4 regions of the Ochrobactrum teleogrylli genome follow, and region 3 is predicted to be linked to each of the others. Evidence: predicted binding sites of a transcription regulator. Region 3 holds the regulator's gene; each other region holds the start of a gene.
What was found. The regulator PhoB, encoded in region 3, activates phosphate uptake and scavenging genes when phosphate is short. The targets are predictions, from matches to a motif close to TGTCATNNANCTGTCAT.

Region 1: a site for PhoB is predicted at 5,896-5,912, ahead of WIX40_RS09520 (DUF1045 domain-containing protein). Genes of this name have one in related genera too.
Region 2: a site for PhoB is predicted at 4,428-4,444, ahead of WIX40_RS16610 (esterase-like activity of phytase family protein). Genes of this name have one in related genera too.
Region 4: a site for PhoB is predicted at 2,833-2,849, ahead of ugpB (sn-glycerol-3-phosphate ABC transporter substrate-binding protein UgpB). Genes of this name have one in related genera too.

What each region holds. Positions count from the first base shown of each region.
Region 1 covers NZ_JBBHKQ010000001.1:2,034,495-2,042,468, forward strand. Annotated here, with positions in the region: gene cobT (nicotinate-nucleotide--dimethylbenzimidazole phosphoribosyltransferase) at 1-82, opposite strand, end outside; gene WIX40_RS09490 (adenosylcobinamide-GDP ribazoletransferase) at 246-1,028, shown strand; gene WIX40_RS09495 (DUF1289 domain-containing protein) at 1,047-1,241, shown strand; gene WIX40_RS09500 (TIGR02281 family clan AA aspartic protease) at 1,241-1,945, shown strand; gene dusA (tRNA dihydrouridine(20/20a) synthase DusA) at 1,942-2,955, opposite strand; gene WIX40_RS09510 (HAD family hydrolase) at 3,250-3,930, shown strand; gene WIX40_RS09515 (alpha-D-ribose 1-methylphosphonate 5-triphosphate diphosphatase) at 3,949-5,088, opposite strand; gene WIX40_RS09520 (DUF1045 domain-containing protein) at 5,092-5,820, opposite strand; gene WIX40_RS09525 (sugar kinase) at 5,994-6,911, shown strand; gene WIX40_RS09530 (aldose epimerase family protein) at 6,918-7,934, opposite strand.
Region 2 covers NZ_JBBHKQ010000001.1:3,543,878-3,551,851, forward strand. Annotated here, with positions in the region: gene cls (cardiolipin synthase) at 1-959, shown strand, start outside; gene WIX40_RS16590 (endonuclease/exonuclease/phosphatase family protein) at 1,007-1,873, opposite strand; gene WIX40_RS16595 (coniferyl aldehyde dehydrogenase) at 1,998-3,386, opposite strand; gene WIX40_RS16600 (lysoplasmalogenase) at 3,376-4,095, opposite strand; gene WIX40_RS16605 (hypothetical protein) at 4,126-4,290, opposite strand; gene WIX40_RS16610 (esterase-like activity of phytase family protein) at 4,499-5,587, shown strand; gene WIX40_RS16615 (hypothetical protein) at 5,803-5,991, shown strand; gene WIX40_RS16620 (alpha/beta hydrolase) at 6,117-7,811, opposite strand.
Region 3 covers NZ_JBBHKQ010000001.1:2,970,973-2,978,946, reverse strand. Annotated here, with positions in the region: gene WIX40_RS13920 (PstS family phosphate ABC transporter substrate-binding protein) at 6-1,052, shown strand; gene pstC (phosphate ABC transporter permease subunit PstC) at 1,209-2,714, shown strand; gene pstA (phosphate ABC transporter permease PstA) at 2,714-4,033, shown strand; gene pstB (phosphate ABC transporter ATP-binding protein PstB) at 4,049-4,870, shown strand; gene phoU (phosphate signaling complex protein PhoU) at 4,966-5,688, shown strand; gene phoB (phosphate regulon transcriptional regulator PhoB) at 5,831-6,517, shown strand; gene WIX40_RS13890 (cell wall hydrolase) at 7,153-7,974, shown strand, end outside.
Region 4 covers NZ_JBBHKQ010000001.1:1,720,065-1,728,038, reverse strand. Annotated here, with positions in the region: gene WIX40_RS08015 (serine hydrolase domain-containing protein) at 1-1,403, opposite strand, end outside; gene WIX40_RS08010 (dipeptidase) at 1,696-2,736, shown strand; gene ugpB (sn-glycerol-3-phosphate ABC transporter substrate-binding protein UgpB) at 3,074-4,375, shown strand; gene ugpA (sn-glycerol-3-phosphate ABC transporter permease UgpA) at 4,445-5,326, shown strand; gene ugpE (sn-glycerol-3-phosphate ABC transporter permease UgpE) at 5,338-6,186, shown strand; gene WIX40_RS07990 (sn-glycerol-3-phosphate import ATP-binding protein UgpC) at 6,186-7,241, shown strand; gene WIX40_RS07985 (SLC13 family permease) at 7,397-7,974, shown strand, end outside.

The DNA of each region.
Region 1 (7,974 bases), 940 kb from region 3:
CCCTTTCCGCACCCAGATCGGGACCGGGCAGATTGCGGATCAGTTCACGAAAATCGTCAAAAGGAAGGCCACTGGCGCTCATATCGTTCAGTCCAATCGATCATGGGAGATGCAAATCTGTTTGGCACGTCCTATAAGCACTGACACAATTTTTCAAATCACCTCTTCGAGCCAATGGCCCTTGAGGCGAAATATCGCGAGCCCCGAACCCTTCTTTGGGCGATAAAGTGTTGCGGAGCAGTCGTTTGCAGAAAAATGGTTTCATAGGCGATACAATCCGGTCGCTCGGCTTTCTGAGCCGTCTGCCGCTTCCGCGAAGCTGGTTTGAAAACACGGACGATTCGCTATTGCGCAATGCACGCGCCTTCCCGCTTGCCGGTGCTGTGCTGGGCCTGCTTGCAGGCATCGCGCTGATGGTCGCCAATTCACTGCATCTGCCGGCCCTCGCCTGCGGGTTTATCGTAATCGGCGCGCTGGCAGCCATGACCGGCGCGCTGCATGAAGACGGCCTCGGCGACACGGCTGATGGCTTCTTCGGCGGCGCAACGCCGGACCGTCGGCTCGATATCATGAAGGATTCGCGCATCGGCACGTTTGCCGCCCTCACGCTCATCACGTGGGTGGGCATCAAGGCTTCGCTTCTGGCCGCTATTATAGAGCGCGCAGGCCCCGGCTATGCATTGCTTGCTCTCATCGCCTGCGAAGCGGCGAGCCGTTCGGCCATGCTCGCCTTCTGGCATAGCCTGCCCTCCGCCCGCCCCGGCGGGCTTGCGGACAGCGTTGGTGCGCCAAGTTGGGAAACGGTCGTTTGCGGCGCGGCGCTGGGTTTCGTTATTCTGGCGGCGGGGCTGATCCCTTCAGGCGGCGTCCCGTCCGTCATCAATGCGCTTGTTCTTGTGACGCTGCTGCTTGTCGGTTTCGCCCGGCTGTGCATGTCGAAAATCGGCGGGCAGACGGGCGATACTTTGGGCGCTGCGCAACAAATCGCGTCGCTTGCGGTGTTGATCGGGCTTGTCATGGCCCTGTAATGCAACCACATTTCACGCATGAACACGGCGACAATCAAATCACCCTGCATATTGATATGCACGATGGACGCAGAAACCGGCTTTTGTCTCGGTTGCGCGCGCACGCTTGATGAAATCACGCGCTGGTCCCGGATGAGCGCCGAAGAGCAGATCACGGTGCTATCGCTTCTGCCCGACCGGCATGAAATTCTCATTGAAAAGAAAGTAGGCTGATGGGGCGTTTCTTCTGGCTCGTTATTGCCGCTGTCGCAATTGTCGCTCTGCTGCTGATGTCCAATAATGACAGCGGCACCACGATGGGGCTCGACAATGATGTCTTCGCCCGCGCAGCCTATCTTGGCATATGGGGCGTGGTTCTCGCCGCCGGTCTGCTCGGCTCCGGCATCAAGCTTTCGGATTTCGCACGTAATATGGCGGTCTGGGCGGTGATTATTCTCGGTCTCGTTGCAGGCTATCAGTACCGCTACGACCTTCAGGATGCTGCCAGCCGAATTACCGCAGGCCTTATTCCCGGCAGCCCGATTTCCGGACGAAACGCCGAAGGGTCGCTGACCGTCACACTCGCCAAAGCCGCCAATGGCCATTTCGAAGTGAATGGTCGCGTCAACGGCGCGCGCGTGCATTTTCTGGTCGATACGGGCGCATCTTCCGTCGTGCTCTCACAGCAAGACGCGGAGCGCGCGGGTCTGGATACCGCGTCGCTCAACTATAATGTGCCAGTGATGACAGCCAATGGCACCGCTTCCGCCGCCAGCATCACTATCGCGAATTTGCAAATCGGCGACATCGAACGCCAAAATATTCGCGCCATGGTCACCAAGGAAGGCCTCATGACTGGCAGTCTGCTTGGTATGAATTTCCTGCAAACGCTTGGCGGTTTCACGGTGCGTGGCGACCAGCTGATCCTGATTGATTAAGCCGCTTCGGCACTGGCTTCGGTTACAGCAGCATAGGCTTCACGCAGCACAGCGCTGGTAGCACCCGGCTTCGTCGCGTCGGTGGACAACATCTGACGCCAGCGGCGCGCGCCCGGCAGGCCGCTGAACAGGCCCACCATATGGCGACTGACATGGGAAAGCCTGCCACCTGATGCGATATGCCGGTCGGTATAGTCGCACATGGCTTCGATAATATCCGCCATTTCAACCGCGACAGGTTCATCGCCAAACAGACGGGCATCCACTTCAGCCAACAAAGCGGGATTGTGATAGGCAGCGCGTCCGAGCATCACACCATCCATCTGTTCCAGATGCGTTTTGGCTTCATCAAGCGTGGTAATACCGCCGTTGATACCGACGAAAACATCGCCAAGACGCTGCTGCAGGCGATAGACACGATCATAATCCAGCGGCGGAATTTCGCGGTTTTCCTTCGGTGACAGCCCTTTCAGCCACGCCTTGCGTGCATGCACCCACAAGGCGTCGGCGCCTGCGGCAAGCGCCAGATCGACCAGCGCATCGAGCGCCACTTCCGGGTCCTGATCATCGACGCCGATACGACACTTGACCGTGACCGGCACGGAAACAGCCGCCTTCATCGCTTCGACACAGCGCGCCACGACTTCGGGCGTCTGCATCAGGCAAGCGCCGAACGTGCCCGACTGGACGCGATCCGATGGGCAGCCGACATTGAGGTTGATCTCGTCATATCCAAAGCCGATCCCGATCTTTGCCGCTTCTGCAAGCTTCACCGGATCGGACCCACCGAGCTGCAAGGCGATTGGATGTTCTGCCGCATCAAAACCGAGCAGACGATCGCGCGGACCATGGATCGCCGCATCCGCCACAACCATTTCCGTATAAAGCAAAGCGCGCTTCGAAAAGAGCCGGTGAAGATACCTGCAATGTCTGTCAGACCAATCGATCATCGGCGCAACGGCGAAGCGATAGTCCGGATAGTTGCGATTTTTCGACGGTACATCAGTCATTTAGGCATAAATCCTGAGAAGGCGATTCATGGAGCATTTCAGAACAATCGGCTCGATTGCAGGTAATGAGGTCCCAATCTGGCACTCGAACGGCGCAAAAAGCCACACTTGCGCAAAATGTTCAAGTTTTGCGGGTTGGGTTTCGCTTTGCACCTATATAGGAGTTTATCGCGTTCAACGCCAACCAGCGCCGTTATATGCCAAAGACTGTGACTTTGGTCGCATTTGCGCATTATGATCGCGTACTAAAGCATTTCTTCCGATTCTTTTCTCATTCATTCAAGGAAATCCGGCGTGACCTCCCTTTCTCCCTTCGGCAAAACCTTCGATGCCTTCCTGTTTGACATGGACGGCACGATCCTGAGTTCCATCGCCGCGACCGAACGCGTCTGGGGAGAATGGGCCAAGCGTCATGGGATCGATCCGGTTACATTTCTGCCGACCATTCATGGCGTACGCGCAGTCGATACCGTTCGCCGCCTTGATCTCGGCCTTGACCCCGATCAGGAAGCGGCGATCCTGCTGGAAGCTGAAATGGCCGATCTGGATGGTATCGTTCCGATCGACGGTGTCTGCGATTTTCTGAAGGCCCTACCGGAAGATCGCTGGGCGATTGTCACATCCGCCCCGCTTGAGCTGGCCCGACGCCGCATCAAGGCAGCCGGACTGCCGCTGCCGAAAACCATTGTTTCGGCAGAAGATGTCGAGCGCGGCAAGCCGAGCCCCGAATGCTTCCAGCTCGGCGCAAAGAAGCTTGGTTTCGATCCACATCGCTGTCTGGTGTTCGAAGACGCTCCGGCTGGCATCGTCGCAGGCGAATCGGCTGGCGCTTGCGTGGTGGTCGTCACGGCAACGCATCCCCATTCACCGCAGACCTCGCATCGCAGCATAAACAGCTATCGCGAGTTCGAGTTGAACGTGGCCGATGACGGCAAGCTTAGCCTTGCCGCAGCAGAGCCGATGCCGGTTGGGTAAAGATTACATCCGGCAGGATCAGATAACACGTTTCCCCTCGCGCCAAACAGTCTTGATAATCGGCACATGGTCGGCCACCTGAAGGCGTACCAGATCGGCGCGCTTGCCTTCGGCAATTTCGCCGCGATCATCGAGACCCACAGCCTGCGCGGGATTCTTCGAAACCAGACGAATAGCCTGCGGAAGTGAAATTCCATCAAGCACATCGGCCAGAAAGAATGCCGACTGCATCATGCTGGCCGGAATATAATCCGACGAGATGATGTCGAGATGCCCGGCTTCAACCAGCTCGCGTGCGGACACGTTGCCCGAATGCGAGCCACCGCGAACCACATTCGGTGCGCCCATCAGCACCGACATGCCAGATTCTTTCGACGCTCTGGCCGCGGCATGAGTGGTCGGAAACTCGGCCACGCGAATGCCCTGTTCGCGCGCTTCGGCAACGTGATCCAACGTTGCATCGTCATGACTTGCGAGGATCACGCCGCGCTCGTGGCACAGATCGGCAATCGCCTTGCGGGTCGTGGCGGAATATTGCTGCGACTGGCCGATGCGGCGCTCGCAGTAAATCCGAAACTCTTCTTCCGACAGCTTGTTCTTGCCCAGGAAGTAGGCCTTGTAGGCGTCAAGATTGGTGAATTGGCGCTGTCCGGGCGCGTGATCCATCAGCGAGACCAGCCTGATCAACGGATGACTGCCGAAGCGTTCAAAGGCCGAAAGACAATCCGGCGCGGAAACTTCGCAACGCATGTGCAGGAAATGGTCGGCACGCAGCCGTCCCGCCGCACGACCTTCCGCTATTGCCGTGGAAAGCTTGAGCATATCATCGATGCCGGTTGGCGCATCATCATCCAGACCTATGCGCAAGGCGTCGAATACGGTGGTGATGCCGGAAGCAGCAATCTGCGCATCATGCGCCTGCACGGCGGCAATCGGGTTCCAGCGCACTTTCGGGCGCGGTGCATAATGCCCTTCCAGATGATCGGTGTGCAATTCGATCAGCCCCGGCGTCAGGAAGTCGCCTTCCATATCCTCGCCGACCGCTGACGGACCGCTGGCAATGTCTGCGATTTTACCGTCGACGAGCTTGATTGATCCGTCGATAACATCGTCTGCGAGAACGATACGCGCGTTGCGCAGGATAGTTTCATTGGTCATCGCTTACGGCCTCCCCACTGCCCGCTGGGTGCGCGTCTTCGTGGTTCCGCCTGTCAGCGGATGCAGCGAATGGATCTCGAAGGGCGCGCCCTTCTCAGGTTCCACAAACAGAGCGAGATTCGCAACCTCGACCGGGTCGTTCAGCAATGGCGCAAAGAATTCTTCCAGCCTGCGCTCGATCCTGGCGCGGTCACCTTCCGCGACAGGACCCGTGAGCGTCATATGGAAACGGAACTCTTCAAAAACGTATGGATAGCCCCAGCGCTCCAGATTGTGACGCTGCGCTTCGCTCAGGCGTTCAGGGCGGCGCTTGGCAATTTCAGCTTCGTTGAGCGGCGCGCGGAAGCGGTCCAGCGCGACGACAACATCATTGGCGAGTTGGTTCAATGCTGTGACAGGTTCATGCGGCACCAGCGCGAAGAACGGCCCGATGGCCTGAAGCTTCAGGCGTGGAATGACGACCGGCTCGACCGACGAGGCAAAATGCATCAATGCGGACAGGAGTTCGCTTTCCGTCTGATTGTCGTTCAGGCGAAACGGCGCTTTCATCGTGGCGTGGAAACCGTAACGACGCGGCTCTTCAGTCAGCGATGCGATCTCTTCCGTGCCAAGGGAGCGAATCGCCGGCAGCTTGACAGGCTCTCCGCTAAAGGCGTTGCGCCCCAGCCAATTGGCCGCAACCTTCAAAAGCGCATCGCTGGAAGGCGGCGTGAAATAGATTGCATAACGCATTTCAAATCCTTGGTCTGTAACGGTGTCTCACCCCAGCACGGCGCGGGATCGTTACACAACGAATGTGGCAAGTCGATAAAGCCTGTATGACAATGATGGAAGACAACTGACAAAGCGATTTTACATCACAGAAAATTGGTATAGGCGTCTGTAATCGATTTGAGGAGAAAAAGATGAGCGGTTTCGCGTCTATCGGTGAGTGCATGATTGAACTTTCGGGCGGCGAAGGCGACCAGTGGCGCATGGGTTTTGCTGGCGATACGCTGAACACCGCCTGGTATGTTCGCGCGCTGACAGACAGAGCGTTTCCGGTCGACTATGTGAGCGCATTCGGCGAAGACAATTTCTCGCAGAAACAGCGCGTTTTCTTTTCGTCCAACGGCATCGGCATTGCCCATAGCCCGGTGATTGCCGGTGTGCATCCGGGCCTTTATGCGATCACGCTGAGCGGTGCGGAACGGTCCTTCACCTATTGGCGCAGCGATGCCGCTGCGCGCCGTCTGGCCAGCGACAGAGCCGCGCTAGAGCAAAGCCTTTCCGGGCGCGACATCATCTATTTTTCCGGTATTTCGATCGCCATCGTCCTGCCGGAACATCGCGAAACCTTTTTCGACGTGCTGCGGCAATGCCGCGCTGCCGGATCGCGGATCGCTTTCGATCCGAATTTCCGTCATCAACTCTGGCCGGATCGCAAGGCAGCGCAGGAGATCATCAGTGAAGCGATGCGCCTTGCCGATATCGCTCTGCCGACCTTCCCGGATGAACAGGCGCTTTTCGGCGACACCAATGCCGAGGCCTGCGCCGAGCGCCTCATCAGCCTTGGCGTGAAGGAAGTTGTCGTCAAGGACGGCACCGAACCCGCCCTGGTTGCAGCGGGTGGCGAACAGACACTGGTTCCTGCCGTTTTCGCCAATGCCGTGGACACGACCGGCGCTGGCGACAGCTTCAACGGTGCCTATCTTGTCGCGCGCATGGAACGGCTTTCACCCGTCGAAGCCGCGCAGAAGGCCCATGCCGTCGCGGCCCGGGTGGTGGAAACGCGCGGCGCGCTCACGCCCATGGAAACAGCGCGCGCCGCTTATGCCGGATAGCATCCATTAGTCCCGGGTGAAGGCGAAACGGCTCTCCTGAGCGTAGATTTCGCCCGGGTGCAGAATGGCCTGCGGGAAATAGGGATATTCGAGCGAGCCGGGCCAAATTTGCGGCTCGAGGCAGAAGCCCGCATGTTTCCCGTAGGGCTTACCCGTCAGGCCGATGCAATCATTGGCCATCGTATTGCCGGCATAGAACTGGACGCCCGGTTCTGTCGTCAGCACATCCATACGCACACCGGACTTCGCGGCCTTGACAGAAGCGCAGAGCCGCAACGGCACACGCGCCGCCGAAAGACAAAAATTGCTGTCATACTCGACCTGTTTGCCGTTTTCAGCATGGCGGATCGGGCGATAATCGCGGAAATCATATGCCGTGTCCTTGACCGGCAGAACGCGCCCGTCTGGAATCAGCGCTTCATCCACCGGCATATAAGCGTCGGCCACAATCTTCAGCTGATGGTCGAGGATGTCGCTTTCGCCGCCGTCGTCCAGATTGAAATAGCTGTGGTGCAGAAGATTGCAGATCGTCGGCTTGTCGGTCACGGCTTCCAGCCGCACGATCAAGGCGCCATTGCCATTCAGCATATAGGTGCAGCTGATTTTGAGATTGCCGGGAAAACCCATTTCGCCATCTTCGGCAACGGTTGCAAGCGTGACATAATCGGCACCGCTGCCGGTGACTTTCCAGACGCGATTGCCGAGGCCCTTGCTGCCACCATGGAGATTATGGCGGCCGAGATAGTTTGGCTCCACCTCATAAGTCTTTCCGTCCAGCACAAAGCGCGCATCGCGAATACGATTGGCCGAGCGACCCGCAATCGCGCCCAGATGCGGCGAATGGGCCGGATAATCATCAAAATTCTGGTAACCGATCACCAGCGGCGCATCATGCCCGTCAAGACGCAGATCCTGAATGGCCGCGCCCCAGGTGATGATCTTGGCCGTGAGCGGCCCGTTGGAGATGGTCAGCCGGTGAACCGCCTGCCCGTCTGGAGCATGTCCGAAAATTTCCGATGTCACGTCTGCCGCCTGTAAAAGTATGATTTATGGGAACCGCATC
Region 2 (7,974 bases), 570 kb from region 3:
GCGAGGCCGTCAAGCGCGGCGTGGAAGTGCGGGTGCTGATCGATGCGGTTGGCGCACGTTATTCCATCCCGAGCATTGTCAGCCTGCTCAAGGAAAATGGCGTGACAGTGGATGTCTTCAACGGCAACATCATCATCGGCCTGCGCCTACCTTATGCCAATTTACGCACCCACCGCAAAATCCTCGTCGTCGACGGGCGATATGGCTTTACCGGCGGCATGAATATCCGTGCCGGTTTTGTGCGGGCGATTGCTGGCGATGCGGTGGCCATCGACACGCATTTCCGGCTGGAAGGACCGGCCATTGCCGACCTTTTTCACATCGCCTCCGAGGACTGGCGATTTGCAACGGGTGAATTGCTGACCGGCGACGCCTGGCGCATTGCCCCGCCGGAAAATCCGCCCGGCACCGGCACGTTGGTGCGTGTGGTCGGCTCCGGTCCCGACAAGAATGTGGAAACCAACCATCGCATGATGATGGGCGCTTTCTCGATAGCCGAGCAGCATATCCTCATCATGTCGCCCTATCTGTTGCCCGACCGCGAACTGATCAGCGCGCTGGTCACGGCGGCGCGGCGGGGCGTGTCGGTGGATATCGTCGTGCCGGGGGTCAATAATCTCAAACTGGTGGACCGCGCCATGCGCGCCCAGTTCGACCAGCTTTTGAAGGATGGCTGCCGCATCTGGCGGGCGGGCGGGGCGTTCAACCATTCCAAGCTGATGACGATTGACGGCACATGGTCCTATGTCGGCTCGTCCAACATCGACCCGCGCTCATTGCGGCTCAACTTCGAGATCGATCTGGAAATTCTGGATCGCGATGTGGCGCGTCAGGTGGAAGAGCGGATCGGGAAGGTCATCGAGGAGAGCCGTCAGGTCAATCTGACACGTCTCAACAACCGCCCGTTTCTGGTGCGTCTCATCGACCGGATTATCTGGCTCGGTTCGCCTTATCTATGAGCCGGTCCTGCTTGCGGGTATCTCCGGATTGAGATTGTGCAGAAGATCTATTTATTTTCACGCATTTCCAGACGCAAAACCGTTTCACACTTTTGCTGGAAATGCTCTATCGCCGTCTTCAGGTCGAGATGCGCCTTGATCGGCAGATGGTCGGAGGCCATACGCGCCAGCGGCGTGTTGTGAACTTCCACCGAGGTCACGAGATTATGCGGCGCGCCCATCACGCGGTCGAGCGCGAAGACCGGGAAGCGTGACGGAAAACTCGGCACTGCCGTCGCCACATGGTTGAAGGTCGGCATCAGCGCGGCCAGCGAAGAACGCTTGCCGATACGCCATTCATTCAGATCGCCGATCAACAGCGTCGGTAGCGTGTCGCCTTCCTGCAAGGCGGTGAGAATGCTTTCCGCCTGTTGCTCGCGGGAGCGTTTCAGGAGGCCCAGATGCGCGGCAATGACGCGCAGCGGACCGGCGGGAAATTGCAGATCGGCGACGAGCGCGCCGCGCGGCTCCACGCCGGGCAGTTTCAGCTGCTGCACATTGCGCACAATGCCTTCGCGAAACAAAAGCACATTGCCGTGCCAGCCATGCCCCTTGGGCATCGTGGCATTGATGGGGACAGGAATGAGGCCGTGGCGGCGCTCCAGAAGGCCGAGGTCGAGCAGACCGGACCGCTCACCGAAACGCTTGTCGGCTTCCTGCAACGCTATAACATCCGCGTCGATTTCGCTGATCACGTCGGCGGTGCGCTGCGGATTGAACTGTTTGTCGATGCCGATGCATTTGTGAACATTATAGGATGCAATGACAATATCACCGCCAGTGATATTGGCGTTGAGAGGCCTGAAGCCCGGCCTGTTGCGGATCGCCGTCAGGATCGACTTCGATATCCGGTTTGCTTCCTTTTTCTTCTGCACCCTTTTCACCCGTAAGGTCGTCAGTTCAAGATGAATATTTCAAATTTATACTCTTCTATATAGATAGTTTGCTATGCGATTTGAACAGAGCCGCTACGCACAATTGAGTGTTTGGGGCGAAAGTTCAGCGGGCAATGAAGCGAACCAGCCAGTCGGTCAGGCCGCGATAGGGCGGCTTGATGAGATCGCTCGGGGCGGGCGCATATTTCGTCAATATAGGCATGACCTTGGAAAAGGTCAGGAAGCCGTCATAACCGTGATACTGGCCCATGCCGCTGGCCCCCACGCCGCCGAAGGGCAGGTTGCTGCAGGCAAAATGATAGAGCGTATCGTTGATGCAGACCCCGCCAGCGACCACATGGGCGAGGATGGTGTCGATCTCGGCAGTGTTCTCGCTGAAACAATAAAGCGCCAGCGGGCGGTCATGGCCCAGCACATAGGCAATGGCGTCATCGGTCGAGCGATAGCTGATGACAGGCAGCAGCGGTCCGAAAATCTCTTCCGCCATGATGGCGCTGGTCACTTGCGGCTCAAGAATGAGCGTCGGCGTCATCAGGCGCGTTTCGGTGGAGGGCGCGAGCAGCTCGACGATGCCCTCGCTTTTGTCCTTCGCATCGGCCAGCAGGCCGGATAACCGCTGCAACTGCGCACCGTTGATGATGGTGGTGCGGTCCTGACCGGCGGATGCGCCGCCATAGCGGGCCTGCATTTCGGCTTTGAGCAAGGCAATGAATTCATCGCGCTTGCTGTGGTGGATCAGCACATAATCCGGCGCGATACAGGTTTGCCCGGCATTGAAAAACTTGCCGTTTGCGATGGCGCGCGCCGCCCGCACCAGATTGGCGTTTTCGCTGATGATGGCGGGAGATTTGCCGCCAAGTTCCAGCGTGACCGGCGTTAGATTGGCAGCTGCCGCTGCCATGATCTTGCGCCCCACGGCGGTGGAGCCGGTGAAGAACAGATGGTCGAAAGGCAGGCTGGCAAAGCGGGCGGAAAGCGCTGCATCGCCTTGCACCACGGCAACGCGATTGTCCGGAAAGACCGTGCTGATGAGCTTTTGCAGGAAGGCTGCCGTCTGTGGCGTGTGTTCAGATGGTTTGAGCAGGACATGGTTGCCTGCCGCAATGGCCGCCACCAGCGGCGCGAGCGCCGGATTGACCGGATAGTTCCACGGCGCGATGACGCCCACGACACCCAGCGGCACGAAGCGGACTTCGGCTTTCGCGGGCCATAATTTCCAGCCCGCCTTGCGGCGCTTTGGCTTCATCCAGCTCTTGAGATGGTGCAGCGCGTCATCGATTTCGGCAAAGACCACGCTGGCTTCGCCAAGCAGGGTTTCATGGGCAGAACGGTTTCCGAAATCGGCGCTGATCGCCTTCGCCATATCGTCGAGCTGTGCGGCCAGGCCAGCACGCAGGCGCTTGAGGTCATCGATGCGTTGCTCATAGGGCGGGCGATGATCCAGCCATGCCTGACGCAGACGTGCGAAAACCGCGTCGAGATCATCGCTCATGGGTGAAATCCTCGGTCGAGCGGGCGAACAGGAATTGCGCCACATAATAGGTGGCGAGCACCCATAGCCCGCTCAGCGGAATATCGAAGCGGAACCGGTCATAGGCGAGAAGCGTGTCGCTGACCATGAAGAACAAGCCGCCCCATGCCGCGAGCCAGGCGGCGTAATGTTGTGGTGTTTCTGGTTCGGTGCCGCTTGCGCGGCTGAAAGCCTGCGCGGCCATCAGACCCAAGGCGGCGGCATAGATGATGACGGGGATTTTCATGGCCCCCGGCAGGGCCGCCCAAAGGCCGGTGATCAGCGCAACTGCCGCAAGCGCGAAGACGACAAAGGCGCCCTTGTTCTGCGCAAAGCGGCTATGGCGCGACAGGGCGTAAATATAGGCGCAATGGGTGATGAGAAAGCAGATCAGCCCAGCCATGAAATAATCACCCGGCAGCATCAGGAAAAAATCGCCAAGCGCTGCGAGGGCAAGGCCGAAAGCCACGGCAAGGCCATAGGATTTCGAGCGCGGCTTGCCGGAACAGAGCACCGCCGCCAGCAGAAGCAGCGTTGCGGTCGGCTTGGTGAGATAATGCAGCCAGCGCCAGAACGAAGTTTCGCCAGGATAGCTCAGCAGACTGCCTGCGATGGCGCAGACCGCGCAAAACAGGAAAAGACCATAGAGCGTCCGATTCCGCCCGAATTCCAGCAGGCCTTTATGCCGCATCTCAACTCCCCCGTTTATGATGCCGGTTTTTTATTCTTGTGTTGCCGCCGCTTCGCGCCGCCTTTTGCGACCCATGCGCTCGGCCCGGGTGGAAAGCTCCGTATTGCCCTCGAGATCGGTTTGCAGGATCAAGCCTTCCTGCTTCAGCCACCGGATAATCTCGCCGAATGCGCGGTCGTAATCGGGCTGTTCCATGGCGAACCTCTTGACCATTCTACCGGGACGGGCGATACCAATTTTATTGCTAACTAATTGTTTTTACGCATATCAAACACAAAACCATTTCACACTTTTGCTGGAAATGCGTTCCGTTGCAAGGCGGAAAATGTCAGCGTCATGAACGCTTCAAATCTTGCCGCTATCAGATAGGCTTCCTGTTTCTGACCCGACCAAGGTGCGTTTGATGAAGTCTCCGCTTTTTGTTGCAGCATTTTGCGCCGCTGTTTCCCTGACGTCAGCGGCTTTCGCGCAGGATTTCAAAAAGCCAGTGCTGCTGGGCGAGATCGTGCTGCCAACCGGCCTGCAAATTAAAGGCGTTGAGTTCGGCGGCGTATCCGGCCTCGACTATGATGCGGCGCAGGATATCTATTACGCCATTTCCGACGACCGTTCCGAGAAGGCTCCCGCGCGGTTCTATACGCTCAGGATCGTCGCCGACGAAAAGGGACTGCACAGCGTCGATATCCTTTCTACCGTCACGCTGTTGAATGCCGATGGCAAGCCGTTTGCGAACAAGGATGTCGATCCGGAATCCATTCGCTATCATGCGGGCACCGGCACGCTGTTCTGGACCAGCGAGGGCGACCGCAACGGCAAACCGGCCGTGCGGGAATCGCGCATCGATGGCAGTCTGATCCGTGAGTTTGCCTTGCCCGATTATTACATCCCAAATGCCGACGGCACACGCGGTATTCGCAATAACCTGTCCTTTGAAAGCCTGACCTTTTCGCCGGATGGCAAGACGCTGCTCGTCGGGCTGGAAAATGCCCTGCTTCAGGATGGTGACAAGGCAACGCTGGAAAAAGGCAGTCGCGCCCGCATACTCGCCTTCGATATTCTGTCCGGCGGTGTGAAGGCGGAATATGCCTATGATACCGGGCCGATCTTCACCAAGGCGACCAAACTGCCCTATTGGAACGACAACGGCATGTCGGAATTTCTCGCCTGGGGCGACGATCTGTTGACGGTCGAGCGCTCTTACGCGCATGGCGTGGGCAACGAGATTAATTTCTACCGCGCGCGCTTTGCCGGTGCGACGGAGGTGAGCGGCATGGCGACGCTCAAGGATGTTTCGCTAACGCCGATGGCCAAGGAAGCTGTGCTGCGGCTGGGCGAAGGTGATTTCGGCCTCGACATCGATAATATCGAGTCGGTCAGTTGGGGGCCGACAATCGGCGGACATAAAACGGTGGTCATCGCTTCCGATAATAATTTCAACCTTGAACAGTTTACTCAGTTTGTGCTGTTTCAGCTTAATGCAGAAGCAAATTGAACGCAGGTTCAAGTATAAATGAATTAAGTAAACATGGTAATTCTTCTAAATAAATCCTCGTCGGTCAGATATGGGTTTATACAGCCGTAAGATGTTCAAAACATTGTGTTTTGTCGGAATTGTAATCCGGTAGCGAAAAAGTGACATCAGATTGTCGTCAAATCGATTATATATTCCAGCTTCGCTTTTCATATTCACCATTCATGAGGGAATACATGCTTTCACAAGCCAAGGTAGACCAACTCGGAATCACGATCGATGTGTATCAGAAAGCGGCGAAGCAGTGGGTTGCTTCCGGCATTTATGAAGGCCACCACATCGTCGTCGAAAACCAGACACAGGGTACCGCCGTCAGCGCATGGCGTGACCGGGCGCTTTCCGTTTCGGATAGCGGCACCGCATAATTTTTTTTGAGTTCGTTAGCAGGGTGGCCAAACGGATCGTTTGCCGCCAATTTCTTTTCAAAGCCGGGCTGTTACGGTCGATTTTCAGATGACTGCAACAGCCGTTACAATCAAATTTCTCGGGGCTACCCCCCGCGTTCCTCGAAACCTTCGGCATTACCTTCGTCCACCTTGTGACGCAGATATTGCTTCAGCCGGTTGATATCGTCGCTCTGCCAGTTTTCTGCGCCGGTGATGTCACGCCAGGCTTCCAGATAATGCTCCGGGGCATAGACATGTCCATGCCCCATGGGCGCGCTGTCGGCAAATGCCATGTCGACCACCAGTTGCAGCGCGGTCACGATCGGATACCAGCGTAAATCGGCTGATACATCGGGACCGCGCGGCTCTTTCATCCAGTCCGGCTCGCGATAGAACATGCTGCTGTTGAAGAACACGATGGCATCGCTGGCATATTGCAGATAGACCGTGCGCATCACGCCCCATTCGTTGCCATTGCCGGGCGCTTCGCCATTCTGGTTCATGAAACGCACGAAGGCGCCGTCGCGCACCACAGGCAGCCATTCCGGAGTATCGGGATTGCGGCTGCGCGTCAGCGAACGCCACAGCGCGCTGGGGAAGGGCGGGCCGCTCCACAGGGCGCCGTTCAGGGGCGCATCCAGTATTTCAAACAGCGACACCGAGCTTTGCGAATTGAAAGCGCCGAGGCTCAGACCATGCAGATAAATCTTCGGTCGTTTGTCGGCAGGCAGGCTTTTCCAGTAATCATAGACCGTTTCGAACAGCGCGCGCGCCGACTCCGCGCCATATTCCGGCTGAAACAGCAGCGATAGCGGGCTGTTCAGATAGGAATATTGCACGGCGATGCTGGCCACGTCGCCGTCGCGCAGATATTCCAGTCCGATCATGGCGGAGGGATCGACCCAGCCCGTACCGGTCGGCACGATGATCACCAGCGCAGAGCGGTCAAAACCGCCCTGCCGCTTGAGTTCCTCCAGCGCCTGTCTGGCCCTTTCCTCTGGCGTACGACTGACATTGAGCCCGGCATAGACGCGGATCGGGTCCATGGCCGCGCGCCCGGTAAAGGCGGAAATCTCGGCGGCGGTGGGCGCTGAGGCGATATATTCACGTCCGGCACGGCCAAGATCCTCCCAGCGGATAAGCGAGGCGGCGCTGCCTGTCTTGCCGGGGGAGGAGGGCTGCACGCGGTCCGGCTCCATCAGGGCGTCATAGCGCTTGAAGGACGCATCGAGCGATTTGAAGGCCGTATTGATCAGCACGCCATTGGCGACGGTCCAGATCAGAAAAGCCGTCACCGAGGCCGCAATGACGTTTGCAACGCGCCTTGGCATGATGCGGCGCATCTTCGACGAGAAATAGCGCCCAATGCGAATGAGAATGCGGGCAATGACCAGCAGCACAAGAAAAACTGCGATGGCAATCGCGGTCAGGGTCGCGGGATAGGCGGAGGGCACCGGCGGCATATCCATGGCCGTGCGGATCGAATTTTGCCAGCCAGCGGATGAGCGAAGGGCGATCAGCGCCACGGCGAGGCAGACAATGCCGACGCCGATTTTCAGGAGCGCGCGTTTGCGGCCCTTGATCTCCGGCAGTTCGAGATAGCGCCACAGCGCGCCGAAAAGCACGCCGATGCCATAGCCGATTGCGAAGACCAGCCCACACAGCGCACCCTGAATGACATAGGTTCGGGGAATGAGGCTCGGCGTCAGCGCGGCTGCAAAGAATAATGTGCCGAACGCCAGTCCCGTGGCGCTGAAGGAACTGGTGGCGCGAAAGAGGGCGAGGACAAAGGCGCGCATCGACACTTGCTCCAACGGAATTGCTCGTCTTTGGATATAGTTCGCACAGGGCAGAGTAAAGGCCGTTAGCAGGATTGCTAATCGCGCTGCAATCACCGAGAGACAAATCAACTGAGCCGGGTTACCAATTGCAGGGGGCTGCTTTGCGGCGGTCCTTTGCTCT
Region 3 (7,974 bases):
TGCTCATGAACAAGATGATTTCCTCGACCGCGGCGCTGGCCATTGCCGCCGTTCTGTCGGTTTCCGCTGCCCAGGCGCGCGATCAGATTCAGGTTGCCGGTTCCTCCACCGTGCTGCCTTATGCAAAGATCGTCGCTGAAACCTTCGGCGAAACCTATCCGAACTTCAAGACGCCGGTTGTTGAATCGGGCGGTTCGGGCGCCGGCATCAAGGAATTCTGCAAGGGCGTCGGTGAAAACACCATCGACATCGCCAATGCATCGCGCGCCATGAAGGATTCGGAACTGAAGTCGTGCGTTGACGCTGGCGTCAAGGACGTTCAGGAAGTGCGCTTCGGTTATGACGGCATCGTCTTCGCAACCGACGCCAAGGGTCCGGATTGGAAGCTGAAGCCGGAAGACGTCTACAAGGCTCTGGCCGCCAAGGTTGTTGTCGATGGCAAGCTGGTCGACAATCCAAACACCAAGTGGAACCAGGTTAACCCGAACCTGCCGGATTGGGACATTGCTGCCTATATCCCGGGCGAAAAGCACGGCACCCGTGAAGTTTTCGAAGAAAAGGTTCTGGCCGACGGCTGCAAGCACTCCGGCGCTCTGGACGAAATCAAGAAGACCGGTCTCGACGACAAGGCTGCCGCTTCGGCCTGTATCGCAGTGCGTAAGGACGGTAAGGCTGTCGACATCGACGGCGACTATGCTGAAACGCTGGCGCGCATCGACTCCAACAAAACCGGCGTTGGCGTTTTCGGCCTCTACTTCTTCGAAAACAATGCCGACAAGCTGAAGGTTGCGACCGTCAACGATATCACGCCATCGGCTGCCACCGTCGCCTCGGGTGAATATCCGGTTTCGCGTCCGCTGTTCTTCTACGTGAAGAAGGCTCACCTCGGCGTCGTGCCGGGCCTCAAGGAATATGTCGATTTCTTCCTGAACGACCAGATGATCGGTCCTGACGGCCCGCTCGCTGAATATGGTCTGGTTCCGGCTCCGGATGCAGAACGCGAAGCACAGCGCGCCGCCTTCACCGAAGGCAAGACGCTGGCTGCAAAGTAAGTCTAAAACTGTGGAACGCGGGGATGAAACCTCCCCGCGTTCTTCTCCTTTCGCGCCATTCTAATATGAGAGGCGCAATCGCGCGGAACTGACAGTCTGGTCATTGGGGACACGTCTATGTCGTTTCGCATTTTTCAGGGCAACCGGGGAAATTGAATGTCCTTCTTTCTGGTTCTCGTCAGCGTCATTGCAATCGGGTTGGTCGGCTTCTTTATTGGCCGTCAGCGCGCCGTTGCACTGGACAAAGCGCAGCCTGTCGCGCCCCAAGGTTCAGGGCAAGGATCGACGGCCGAGAAAATGCATTCCCGCCCGCATTATCATGGCTGGTGGGTTTTCCTCGTTTCTGCATTGCCTGCAGTGCTGTTTCTTGCCGTCTGGGCTGTCGGATCGTCCGTCTATCTCGATCACAGCGCCACCGCACGACTACCCGATGCCGTCGAGGAGGGTTCTTACACCAATCGCAGCCTTCAGCTCGGTATGGTGCGCGGCCTCGCCAACGGGCTTGAGCGCCTGACACCGGCTGAGCTGGAAAGCTTCCCGACCAACTATCAGGATGCGCGCTCGGTTCTCGGCAACAAGGGCGTGGCTCTCGCAACCGAGGGTCAGGACTATATGGTGCCCATCGCCCTCTATCTGAAGAAGGCGACGGACCTCACGCACACGATCGGCGCTGCCGTGGCGCTGGTCATTGCGGTTGCCGGTCTGATTTTCGGTCTTTCCACGATCAACCGCCGCATGCGCGCCCGCAACAATGTCGAGCGCATCGTGCTGTGGGGGCTGATCGCGGCGTCGGGCATCGCCATTCTGACCACTGTCGGCATCATCTGCTCGATGCTGTTTCAGACGATCAGCTTCTTTCAGTCGGTTTCGCCGTGGAATTTCTTCTTCGGCACGGTCTGGGATCCCCGCTTTGCTGCTGCCGGTTCCGGCGGTGAGACGGGCCAGTTCGGCCTGATCCCGCTTCTGGCCGGTACGCTCTATATCGCGCTGGTCGCTATGCTGTTCGCGGTTCCGGTCGGTCTGTTCGCCGCCATCTACATGGCCGAATATGCCTCGCCGCGCGTGCGCACGGTGGTCAAGCCGGTGCTTGAACTGCTCGCCGGTATTCCCAGTATCGTCTACGGCTTCTTCGCCCTTGTGACGGTCGGCCCGTTCCTGCGTGATCTTTCCGCCGCGATTGCGGGCGGTCAGGGCTTCATCATGGCGCAGAGCGTTTTGACCGCCGGTCTCGTCATGGGTGTGATGCTTATTCCTTTCGTGTCGTCGCTTTCCGACGACATCATCACCGCCGTGCCGCGCACGCTGCGCGACGGCTCGCTCGGTCTTGGCGCCACCCGCTCCGAAACTGTCAAGCGCGTTGTCCTGCCTGCGGCACTCCCGGGCATCGTCGGCGCACTTTTGATGACCGCTTCACGCGCCATCGGTGAAACCATGATCGTGGTTCTGGCGGCAGGCGTTGCGGCGCGTATCAACATCAACCCATTCGACGCGATGACCACCATCACGGTGAAAATCGTCAATCAGCTGACCGGCGACCTTGAGTTCAACTCGCCGCAGACGCTGGTTGCCTTTGCACTTGGCATCACGCTTTTCGTCCTGACGCTGATCATGAACATCTTTGCGCTGCATATCGTGCGCAAGTACCGGGAGCAGTACGAATAATGACCGATACGACCTTCAACGCAAGCGGTACGGCGACTGCACAGCCCGCCCGCCGCGATATCGGACTGAAACGCCGCTACGCTGCCGAACGCCGCTTCCGCCTCTATGGCATCGCAGCAATCGCCATTGGCGTGTTCTTCCTCTGCGCGCTGCTGTTCTCGGTTTTCTCCAAGGGCTACACCGCCTTCTGGCAGACGACGCTCTACCTTCCGGTCCAGATCGACGCGCAGGTGATCGATCCGGGCAACAAGCGGGCGACCGATCCGAACGTGCTGATCGCCGCGAACTATCCGCTTCTGGTGCGCAATGCGCTGGCTGAAAAGCTCGGCGTCGCAACCACCGACCGCCCGGCCATGCGCGATCTTGGCCGCTTCTATTCCGACGGCGTGCGCGTTCAGCTGCGCCAGATGGTGATGGACAATCCGGCCATCATCGGCACGACACAAACTGTTCCGGTTCTGGCCGGTGCGGATATCGATTCCGCCTTCAAGGGGCAGATCGATCTGACCGTCCCTGAAACGAGCCGCAAGGTATCGGACCGTCAGGTCGGCTGGATGAAGACGCTTTCGGAAGAAGGCGTCATGAAGGAGGCATTCAACACCGGCCTCTTCACCTATGGCGCATCGAGCCGCCCGGAAACGTCGGGGCTCGGCGTGGCGCTGGTCGGTTCGCTCTATATGATGCTGATCGTGCTGGGTCTGGCTCTGCCTATCGGAGTCGCCGCTTCGATCTATCTGGAAGAGTTCGCCAAGAAGAACCGCTGGACGGATATGATCGAGGTGAACATTAACAACCTCGCAGCTGTACCGTCTATCGTGTTCGGTCTGCTGGGGCTTGCGGTCTTCGTCAACTTCTTCAACCTGCCGCGCTCAGCCTCGCTGGTCGGCGGTCTGGTGCTGACGCTGATGACGCTGCCGACGATCATTATCGCAACGCGTGCCGCCCTGCGCGCCGTGCCGCCGTCGATCCGCGCAGCAGCGCTCGGTCTCGGCGCGTCCAAGACGCAGATGGTGTTTCATCACGTGCTGCCGCTTGCCGCACCCGGCATTCTGACGGGCACGATCATCGGGCTTGCCCATGCGCTGGGCGAAACCGCGCCGCTTCTGCTGATCGGCATGGTGGCTTTCGTGGCGGATGTTCCGTCCACGCCGATGGACCCGGCGACCGCCTTGCCTGTCCAGATCTATATGTGGGCCAATGAAGCAGAACGCGCCTTTGTGGAACGCACGTCCGGCGCTATCATCGTCTTGCTTCTGTTCCTGGCCGTGATGAACATTGCAGCAATCATTCTGCGCCGCCGGTTCGAGCGCCGCTGGTAAACGGGAGTCGAAGCTATGAATTTGATGACTGAACGAACTCTCGAGAAAGCCGTAGGAGAAAAGATGAACGCCAACGCCAGTTCCGTAAAGATGCGCGGCGACAAGGTTTGCGTATTCTATGGTGAGAAGCAGGCCCTTTTCGACGTCAATCTGGATGTTCCGGAAAAGATGGTGACGGCGCTGATCGGTCCTTCCGGCTGCGGCAAGTCCACCTTCCTTCGTTCGCTCAACCGCATGAACGACACGATTGAAGGTTGCCGCATCGCTGGCAAGATCACGCTCGACAATGAGGATATCTACGATCCGAAGATCGACGTGGTGGAACTGCGCGCCCGTGTCGGCATGGTGTTCCAGAAGCCGAACCCGTTCCCGAAGTCGATCTACGAGAACGTCGCCTACGGCCCGCGCATTCACGGTCTGGCCCGCACGAAGGCCGATCTGGAGGAAATCGTCGTGACCAGCCTGCAGAAGGCCAGTCTGTTCGAGGAAGTGAAGGATCGCCTGCACGATGCGGGCACGGGCCTTTCCGGCGGCCAGCAGCAGCGCCTGTGCATTGCACGTGCGATCGCGGTTAGCCCGGAAGTCATCCTGATGGACGAACCCTGCTCGGCGCTTGATCCGATTGCCACCGCCAAGGTGGAAGAGCTGATCGACGAACTGCGCCAGAACTACACCATCGTCATCGTTACGCACTCAATGCAGCAGGCGGCCCGCGTTTCGCAGCGCACCGCCATGTTCCATCTCGGCAATCTGGTCGAAGTGGGCGACACGGAAACGATGTTCACTGCGCCGACGGAAAAGCGCACGCAGGATTACATCACCGGACGCTTCGGCTAACAAACCGGGGGCAGGGGAAAGCAACCCTTGCGCGCGGATTGCGTCAGAACAAACAGAAGTGCGGCTTCCCCGCAATTTATATTACGAGGTCTACCATGCCGTCTCAGCATACCGTTCGTTCCTACGATGAGGAACTGAAGTTTCTCACCCACAAGATCGCCGAAATGGGCGGACATGCGGAACGTATGGTCGAACAGTCGGTCGCAGCGATCGTCAATGCCGACAACGCCCTTGCGCAGCGCGTCATTTCCGACGACCTGATCCTGGATGCCAGCGAGCGCGAAATCGACGACAAGGCCGTGATGATCATCGCCAAGCGCCAGCCGATGGCGGTGGACCTGCGCGAAATCATCGGTTCGATCCGCATTTCCGCCGATCTGGAGCGCGTTGGCGATCTGGGCAAGAACATTGCCAAGCGCGTTGCCGCCGTTTCGGAATCCCGCCAGCCGGTCAAGCTCTATCGCGGTCTGGAAACGCTCGCCGAACTGGCGCTGACCCAGCTGAAAGACGTGCTCGACGCCTATTCGTCGCGCTCGGTGCAGCAGATCAATGTCGTGCGTGATCGCGACGACGAGATCGACGCCATGTACACCTCGCTGTTCCGCGAGCTGCTCACCTATATGATGGAAGATCCGCGCAATATTTCCGCCTGTACGCATCTTCTGTTCTGCGCCAAGAATATCGAGCGCATCGGCGACCATGCGACCAACATCGCGGAAACCGTTTATTACATCGTGACCGGCCTGCAGATGCCTGCCGAACGACCGAAGGAAGACCTGAGCCACGGCATCGTCGTGGATGAGGCACGCAAGCCCTGAGTAAGCGCTGCATTTGAAGCGATCAGGGCAGATTGCCGGATTGCTCCCAAATGCGGTGGAGAATGTGTGAATAGCGCGGCGGCACGCGGTCGATGGGGGGACGTGTATCTTCCGCTCGCCGGTTTAAGATAGGGAATAATGGATGTCACAGGTACCCAAAATCGCTGTGGTGGAAGACGAAGAAGCGCTGAGCGTTCTGCTGCGCTACAATCTTGAGGCCGAAGGCTATCAGGTGGACACGATGCTGCGCGGCGACGAGGCCGAAATCGCGCTGCGCGAGAACGTCCCTGATCTCCTCATCCTCGATTGGATGCTTCCCGGCGTATCGGGCATCGAACTGTGCCGCCGTCTGCGCCAATGGCCGGAGACGGAACGCCTGCCGGTCATCATGCTGACCGCGCGCGGCGAGGAAAGCGAACGCGTTCGGGGTTTAAGCGTCGGGGCCGACGACTATGTCGTGAAGCCCTTCTCGACACCGGAACTCCTGGCCCGCGTCAAGGCGATGCTGCGCCGTGCCAATCCAAGCCTGCTGTCGCATGTTCTGAAAGTAGGCGATCTGGTGCTCGACCGTCAGCAGCACCGCGTTTACCGCAAGGAAAAGGAAGTCCGTCTTGGACCGACGGAGTTCCGTTTGCTCGAATATTTCATGATGTCGCCGGGCCGCGTTTTCTCGCGCAGTCAGCTTCTCGACGGTGTCTGGGGACCGGATATCTATGTCGATGATCGCACCGTGGATGTCCATGTCGGACGCTTGCGCAAGGCCATCAACTTGGGTCGTGCGCTCGATCCGATCCGCACGGTACGCGGCGCGGGATATTCTTTCGGCTGATCGTGCGTCGATAAAAAACTTCTTTTCGAGCCCGTCTTTCCTCATCGAAAGGCGGGCTCGATCACTTTCTGAAGCGCTCTTGCGGCCTGTTATCCTTGCCAGCCGATTCGGTCCGGGAGACGCTGAAACGGCTGTAAATCGCTAATCTCACGGAATGTTACGCTTCTTGTATCAAAGTTGAAGGAACCGGCGCAGGACTTGCTAAAACAGTTACGCCGCAGATTTTCCCAACCTGATGAAGCAAGATATATCAAAATTTTACAGCAGTTGCGAATTAAGGCAGGGTTGTGACCTGTATTGAGGAAATATCATTTCCATCAAATCAAAGGTTTATCTCTTTTCCGCAGGTTCATTAAGAAAATATTAATAGTTTTGAATGGTTTGTGTGGACAATTGCGCTCGTGATTCGGGTTTCATTTGCGACCATTTCGATGGTTTCAGCAATTTCGGAATTTGACCCATTGCCTTTTTTTGGCCTAAAAATTCCAAAACCTTGAAGAAGACGAGCGATGGCAGGTTGTTTGATTTTTGATCTTAGCCTGCTTTGACTTGCACCGCAGCTAGACCCGTATTGGTCATTTTTGGCCTTCGGATCGACTGCTTCAGTTAAGGGTCCTGAATATGAGACTGAGCCGTTGACGCGCGCTGGTAATTGGAAGCTGCCTGTATTGGCAGGACTGCTCGTAGCGCCCTTCGTAGTGACGGGCTGCACGACGACCGGCACCACAGCCAAGACCGAGAAGACGGCGGCCGTAAGTCACGTCAAGTCGGTCAACGGTGTCAAGACCTATACCTATACGGCAAGGGACAAGGAGTGCCTCGAGCGCGCCATGTTCTTCGAATCGAACCGCTCCAGTTCCGATGGTCTGATGGCTGTCGGCACGGTTGTGATGAACCGCCTCGCATCGGGCCGTTATCCCGATACGATTTGCGGCGTCGTCGGCCAGAAGAACCAGTTCGCGCCCGGCGTTCTCACCCGCAAGATGGAATCCAGCAAGCTGCCCGATGTTCAGGCCGCAGCCGACGCCGTGCTGAAAGGCCAGCGCCATCCGAAGCTGAAGAACGCCATGTTCTTCCATACGGCAGGCCTGAAGTTCCCCTACAACAACATGCACTATGTGCTGGTTGCCGGCGGTAATTCCTTCTACGAAAAACGCAATCGCGACGGTTCGTTGCAGAATCCGGTGCCGCAGGAACCATATAACCTCGCGCTCGCCTATTCGCCGCAATCGCCGTCGCTGCCGCAAGACCCGTCCTATGACGTGACCTTGCCGCAGGCGGGACCGGTTCCGGCAGCAGCGCCAACCGTACAGGTCGCGCTGGCGGATGCGTCCAAGATGGAAACCTCTGTGCGTGGCAGCGGCCTTGGACCGCAGGCGCGGGGCAATCGCCTTGCGCATAACAACGATGTAGCGACGGCGCAGCCGCAAATTCAGCAGGTCGCGTCCTATCAGCCG
Region 4 (7,974 bases), 1.3 Mb from region 3:
GTGAAGAGCGCCCGTCCATTGCCCATGTCTTCCAGCGGTATGGCGCGGCGTGTGGGACCGATCCCCCAAATGACATGCCCGTCCCTGATATCGAAACTGGCGCCATAAGCCGATGCCTGCCAGTGGCCATCCAGTTCTCTTCCGGCAGGCGACACCGATGCCGGATTCAGGCGACACGGGGCATAGCCGATTTCACCTTCCAGCACGTCACCCGTCCAGCGCAGCTTGACCGGCGACGACGCAGAAAGGGACGAGAACCAGCCATCACCAACGCTGTAGAGCGTTTCTTGGGCATCAAGGCAATTGGCGACGCCATTGCGCATTTCCAGCCATAGCGACCCGGTTTCGGCAACGTACAATCCGTCCGGGATCGTGCAATCGGTATCGGGCAGCTGCAAACTATAGAGGGCGGCCATACAATCGCGCGCGATCCTATAAGTGTCGGCGTCTTCCCGGTTGGACACAACAACCATGCCGCTTTTCGCAAGCGGATCGAGCAGAAAATAGCTCTTGTAACCGGGATGCGAACCGCCATGGCCGACAAATGCCCGTCCGTCCACGCCGTTCCAGCGCAGGCCCAGACCATAGCCGGTCGGACGTCCGTTCGACAGGGTGCGTTCCGCAGAGAGTTTTGCGAGTAATCCCCTGTAAGCACCCTCGCCTTCCAGAAGCGCTTGCGCCCAGATCGTCAAGGCCATGCCGCTGCCGACCAGACAACCCGAAGCGGAAAGATGCAAGCCAGCAGCGCTCAATTGCCACTTGTCGCCCGCCTGAAAGTAACCCGGGGCCAATCCCTTGATCGGATCGTTCCACAGATCGGGCGCATCGATCGCAAGACCAAGCGGCGCCGCAACTTTGGCCTTTATGAAATCGCGAAAGCTTAAGCCTTTGCGTTCCAGCGCGGCTTCCACCAGCCGATAGCCGGTATTGGAATAGGAAATTTCGCTGCCTGCTTCAAAATTGAGCCGCGTCAACGATGCTAGAAAATCCAGAAGCTGGTTTGCTTCAGTCTGTGTGTAGACGGAAAGACCAAGCAGTGTCAGGCATTCGCGCGTATCGGGCAGGCCGCCAGTCATATCCAGCGCACGGCCCACGGTCACATCCGCCAGCGGGCTTTGCAGTTCCGGCAGATGGTCACCGAGACGATCATCGAGGCTTATGACATCGCTATGGCTCAGAACCATGGCGCAGAACAAATGCTTGGTGATGGACGCGTAGCGCACGACCGTATTGGCCGTAAAGGGAACACCCGTCGCGAGGCTTTCCAGCCCGCCCGCATAAGCGAATTTGACCCCGTCCAGATCAAAACCGATAATCACACCGCCGGGCTCATCCTTCGCCCAGCTTCTCGAATAGACCTTCGCAGCCTGTGAGGCAGCGTTCCAGTCCGCATGCATTGGCATAAAATCTCCGTCAGACAGCTCTTGCATTTCAACGCTCCCTGCATGCGCAATTCCCCCGCCGCCGAGCTGTTCCACAATCCCGGATGCCGAATGTTCACTGTCTCAAGAAACATCGCGGCACCATAGCATGGGATCGTGGCCGACCGCAGATAAATGGGATTCTCTTGTCCACGCAAGACCGCCTCACTGTACGGTGTGAGACACATGACGCAGAAAACTCGTTTGCAATTTGCCGTCAGCGGGTCCACTACGCCATTGAACTGAATGATCAGCGTGAAGGAAAACTCCCAACATGGCGACAGAACAATTGATTCCGGTATTCGATGGGCACAATGATGTTCTGCTGCGCCTGTGGTCTTCCAACAAGCCTGCGCCTGAAAAGCGCTTCCTGGAAGGCGAAGATGTCGGGCATATCGACCTGCCCCGCGCCCGCAAGGGGGGCCTCGGCGGTGGACTATGCGCGGTCTATGTTCCGTCTCCTGCCCGTGAGCTTGACGCCGACGGCAATCTGCCAACGCCAAGCCAGCCCGATGCCATGAAGGCGACATTGGGCATGGCGGCCATCCTGCAGAACATCGAACGCAAGTCGGAAGGGCAGGTTCGCATCTGCCGGACGGCTGCGGATATTCGCGACGCTTTTGCCAAAGGCATTTTCGCCTCCGTCTTTCACATTGAAGGCGTGGAAGCTTTCGACGAAAGCCTCGATGCGCTTTACGTGCTGCACGCAGCCGGCCTCCGAACGCTCGGCCCTGTCTGGAGCCGCCCCAATATTTTTGCCCATGGCATTCCGTTCCGTTTTCCATCATCGCCCGATATCGGGCCGGGCCTGACCGATCACGGCAAGGCGCTGATCCGCGCCTGCAATGAACTGAAGGTCATGGTCGATCTTTCCCATATGAATGAAAAAGGCTTCTGGGATATTGCTGCCCTGTCCGATGCACCGCTGGTTGCGTCGCACTCCAATGCCCATGCGCTTTGCCAGCAAAGCCGCAATCTCACCGACCGGCAGCTGGACGCCATTCGCGATACCGGTGGTCTTGTCGGCCTGAATTTCGGCGTCGGCTTTCTGCGCGAAGATGGCAAACGCGACCCGAATACCGATCTGAACGAGCTGGTGCGCCATGCCGACTATATCGTCAACCGCATCGGCATCGATCACATCGCGCTTGGTTCGGACTTCGACGGAACGACGATCTCGAACAGCCTGCATAGCGTCGCCGACCTTCAGCGTGTGATCCAAACCTTCCGCGCGCATGGTTATGACGACGCATCCCTCGTCAAACTGGCCCATGGAAACTGGATTGATGTGCTGGAGCGCAGCTGGGGCCAATAAGACCCAAACAATCCTGCAAATCCAGACAAAGTATCGAGGAGGCCTTCCGGGCCTCCTTTATTTTTTGCTCAAGACAGCAACACCCGTCTCCTGTAACGTCATAAAACTTCCGCAGTTAATCCACAGCCACTCACAATTTTTCGCGGGACTTTCGATTTTTTTCTTTTCGATAGCTACTATTTTCGGGTTTACTCTGACATAGGTGAAATCGAAGGTTGATCCTTCCCTAAAAATTGAATTCATATAAGCGTAATAACGATAATGCAGGTTCCGGAGTTATCGCGAGCAGGCTTCGCTGTTCCTGATATTCACGCAACCTCAACTCCGAGGAGGAAACATGCTTACCCGTCTGATCTCGACCTCTGCGCTTACAGGCGCGCTTGCTCTTTGCATCGGTTCGCAGGCATTTGCCCAGACCGAGTTGTCCTGGTGGCATGGCATGACCGGCGCCAACAACGAAATGATCAACGAACTCACCAAGGAGTTCAACGAAAGCCAGAGCGACTACAAGGTCGTTCCGGTCTATAAGGGCAGCTATCCGGAAACGTTGAACGCTGGCATTGCCGCGTTCCGTTCCAAGCAGCCGCCGGCAATTCTTCAGGTCTTCGACGCTGGCAGTGGCGTGATGATGGGCGCAGAGGGCGCTGTGGTTCCGGCAGCGGAAGTGCTGGAAAAGGGCGGCTTCAAGTTCGACAAGTCGCAATATCTGCCGGGTATCGTCGCTTATTACTCCAAGCCGGACGGCACCATGCTGTCCTTCCCGTATAATTCCTCGTCGCCAATCCTCTATTACAACAAGGATGCCTTCAAAAAGGCTGGTCTGGATGAGAACAATCCGCCAAAGACCTGGCCGGAAGTGTTTGAAGCCGCCAAAAAGATCAAGACGAGCGGCGCTGCAGCTTGCGGTTTCACCTCGACCTGGCTGACCTGGATCCAGACCGAAAACTTCGCAGCCTGGAACAACGTGCCCTATGGCACCAACGAAAACGGCCTCGGCGGCACCGATGTGAAGCTGGAAATCAATTCCCCGCTTTACATCCAGCATTTCCAGTCGATTGCCGATCTCGCCAAGGATGGCACTTTCCGCTATGGCGGTCGCACCTCGGAAGCAAAGCAGCTCTTCACCTCGGGCGAATGCGCCATGCTGACGGAATCGTCCGGTGGTCTCGGCGATGTGGTCAAATCCGGCATCAATTACGGTATCGGCCAGCTGCCTTATTATGAAGGTCATGGGCCTCAGAACACCATTCCCGGCGGTGCGGCTCTCTGGGTTTTCGCTGGCCTCAGCGACGACCAGTATAAGGGCATTGCGCAGTTCTTCAACTTCCTGTCGCAGACCAAGATTCAGGTCAAGCTGCACGAGAAGTCCGGCTATCTGCCGGTGACGCTGGCGGCTTACGAAGAAACCAAGAAGTCGGATTTCTATGAAAAGAATCCGGGGCGCGAAACGCCGATCCTGCAGATGATGGGCAAGGCCCCGACCGAGAACTCCAAGGGCGTGCGCCTCGTCAATCTGCCGCAGGTGCGCGATATCCTGAACGAAGAGTTCGAAGCCATGCTCGGCGGCAAGCAGGACGCGAAGACCGCGCTTGAAAACGCTGTCAAGCGTGGAAACGATGCGATCGCAGCCGCACAATAAGTTTTAAATCAAGCAATGCCGCCTGCTCTTAATCGAGTGGGCGGCTTTGTTTCCTGCAAGGAAATCGCCGTGCAGAAAGTCACATTCCCCAATAAGATCTTGCCCTATTTCCTGCTGGCGCCGCAAATCGCGCTGACGCTGGTGTTCTTCTTCTGGCCCGCCAGTCAGGCCATTTATCAGTCCTTCATGCGTGAAGACGCGTTCGGCCTGAAATCCACCTTCGTAGGGCTGGCAAATTTCAGCGCGGTTCTCTCGGACCCGAACTATCTGCATTCCTTCAGGGTCACGATTGTCTTCAACGTCCTGACGGCTTTTGTGGCCATGGGCGCAGCCTTGTTGCTGGCGACCGCAGCCGACCGCGTCATACGCGGCAAGACCTTTTATCGCACATTGCTGATCTGGCCCTATGCCGTGGCACCTGCCGTCGCTGGCATGCTGTGGCTGTTCATGTTCAACCCGGCGATGGGTACACTCGCCTATATACTGCGCCGCAACGGCATCGCATGGGACCCGCTTCTGGATGGCAATCAGGCTATGGGCCTCGTTGTTTTCGCGGCGGCGTGGAAACAGATTTCCTACAATTTCCTGTTCTTTGTCGCAGGCTTGCAGGCAATTCCTAAGTCCTTAATCGAAGCAGCGGCAATCGATGGCGCGCGCGGCGCGCGGCGCTTCTGGACCATCGTGTTTCCACTGCTGGCACCGACTTCGTTCTTCCTGCTGGTAGTCAACACGACCTATGCCTTCTTCGATACATTCGGCATCATCCATGCCGTCACCGGCGGCGGTCCTGCCAAGGCCACGGAAACGCTAGTCTACAAGGTTTACAATGATGGCTTCGTCAATCTGAACCTCGGCTCGTCGTCGGCCCAATCGGTCATCCTGATGGCCATCGTCATCGCCCTGACTGCCTTCCAGTTCCGCTTCGTTGAGAAGCGCGTGCATTATTCGTGAGCGAGGCGGCCATGATCGAAAAACGCCCCATCTCCAATCTGATCGGCCACCTGATCCTGATCATCGGGATCATCATCGTCGCCTTTCCGATCTATTACACCTTCATCGCCTCGACGATGAGCTCGTCGGAAATCATCCGCCCGCCTATCTCGCTCCTGCCCGGCGATAATCTCATCGAGAACTATAACGAAGCCATATTCGGCGGCGTGGAGCGCGTTGTCGGCGTCAGCCTTGAACGGCTCTTGTGGAACTCGTTCGTCGTGGCGATGGCGATTGCCATCGGCAAGATCATCATCTCGTTCATGTCAGCCTTCGCGATTGTCTTCTTCCGCTTTCCGCTGCGCATGTTCTTCTTCTGGATGATTTTTGTGACGCTGATGCTGCCGGTCGAAGTGCGCATCCTGCCGACCTACAAGGTCATCGTCGATCTTGGCCTGATCGATACCTATGCAGGGCTTACACTGCCCCTGATGGCATCGGCGACAGCGACATTCCTGTTCCGGCAGTTCTTCCTGACCATTCCGGGAGAACTGGTCGAAGCCGCGCGCATCGATAATGCAGGACCGTTCCGCTTCATGCGCGACATTCTCCTGCCGCTGTCGAAGACGAATATCGCAGCGCTTTTCGTCATTCTCTTCATTTACGGATGGACCCAGTATCTGTGGCCGCTGCTCGTTACCAATGATGCGAAAATGAACACGATCATCATCGGCCTGCGCCGCATGGTCGATTGGGCCGACGCATCCACCCCATGGAACTATGTCATGGTAACGGCAATTCTGGCCATCATCCCGCCGATCCTCGTTGTCGTGCTGATGCAGCGCTGGTTCGTCAAAGGTCTCGTGGAAACGGAAAAATAATGAGCAAAATCGTTCTTGATAATGTCCGCAAGAGCTATGGTGCCGGCATTGAAGTCATCAAAGGCGTTTCACTGGATATTCAGGATGGCGAATTCGTCGTTCTCGTCGGCCCATCGGGCTGCGGCAAGTCCACATTGTTGCGCATGATCGCAGGGCTTGAAGGCATCACCGGCGGCACGATTGCCATTGGCGACCGTGTGGTCAACGATGTCGAGCCAGCCGAACGCGACATCGCCATGGTGTTCCAGAACTATGCGCTTTATCCGCATATGTCGGTGCGCGATAACCTCGCTTATGGCCTTAGAAACCGCAAAACGCCGAAAGACGAGATCGAACGCCGGATCGCTAAGGCCGCCAAGGCGCTGGAGATCGAGCAGTTTCTTGACCGCAAGCCGCGCCAGCTTTCGGGCGGCCAGCGCCAGCGCGTTGCCATGGGCCGCGCCATCGTGCGCGAACCGGCGGCATTCCTGTTCGACGAGCCGCTTTCCAACCTCGATGCGAAACTGCGCGTTCAGATGCGCGTCGAGATCAAGCGCCTGCAACGTTCGCTCGGCACCACCAGTGTTTATGTGACCCACGACCAGATGGAAGCCATGACCATGGCTGACCGCCTCGTCGTGCTCAATGCCGGGAATATCGAGCAGGTCGGCACGCCCATCGAGCTTTACGAAAAGCCCGCTTCGACCTTTGTGGCAACCTTCATTGGTTCCCCGTCGATGAACCTACTGGAAGGCGGCGCAAGCACGCTGTGGCAGCCGGGCAGTGCCATCACTATCCCGTCAGGCAGTTTCACGCTCGGCGTACGCCCGGAAGATATTCGCATCATCGAAGCCGGAGAACCGCCGGCAGATGGCTTCAACGCCGATGTGCGCATTGACGCTATCGAACTGGTTGGCGCGGAAAGCTTCATCCATGGCTCGCTTTCCGATGGCAAGCCGCTGGTCTTCCGCGTGGCCGGACGCTCGGGCCATGCAATCGATGAAGTCGTGAAGGTCGGCGCTTCAGCGCAGAACGTGCATCTTTTTGATGCGAATGGCCGCCGTATCGGCGACTGATTGAAACAGTCTTGCGCTCTGCAACCAGAGCGCAAGACGCCGCCTTTTCTTATATGCGCAATGTTTACATCACCTTGAATAATCAATTTCCGTTTGAAATTTTATGCGTTACACAGAAAGGGAATAATTTTCTCATTTCTGGGAATGCGTACTGAATGACTCATCAACAGATACTGTCCTTCGCTGTGATCGTACTCATGATGGGGGCTTTTATCTGGGGCAAGTTTCGATACGACATCGTGGCGCTTTGCGCGCTTCTGCTTGCCATCGCGGTCGGTGTCGTCCCTTATGACCAGGCGTTCAGCGGTTTCAGCGACGACATCGTCATCATTGTCGGCAGTGCGCTGGTGGTTAGCGCGGGCGTCGCACGCTCTGGCCTGATGCAGCTTGCCGTCCAGCGGTTCCTGCCCGAAATGAACAGCGTTCGATTGCAGCTGGCCGTGCTGGTCGCCATCGTGACAGTGCTTTCCGCCTTCGTGAAGAATGTCGGCGCGCTGGCGATCATGATCCCTGTCGCCTTTCAGTTTGCCCGCCGCTCCAATGTCTCGCCCTCGACATTCCTGATGCCGATGGCCTTCGGCGCGCTGCTCGGCGGGCTGATGACGCAAGTTGGCACCTCGCCCAATATCGTCGTTTCGCGTATTCGCGGCGAAATGGTCGGCGAGCCTTTCACCATGTTCGATTTCACGCCGGTCGGCGCTGTGCTTGCCGCTGTCGGCCTCGTCTATCTCGT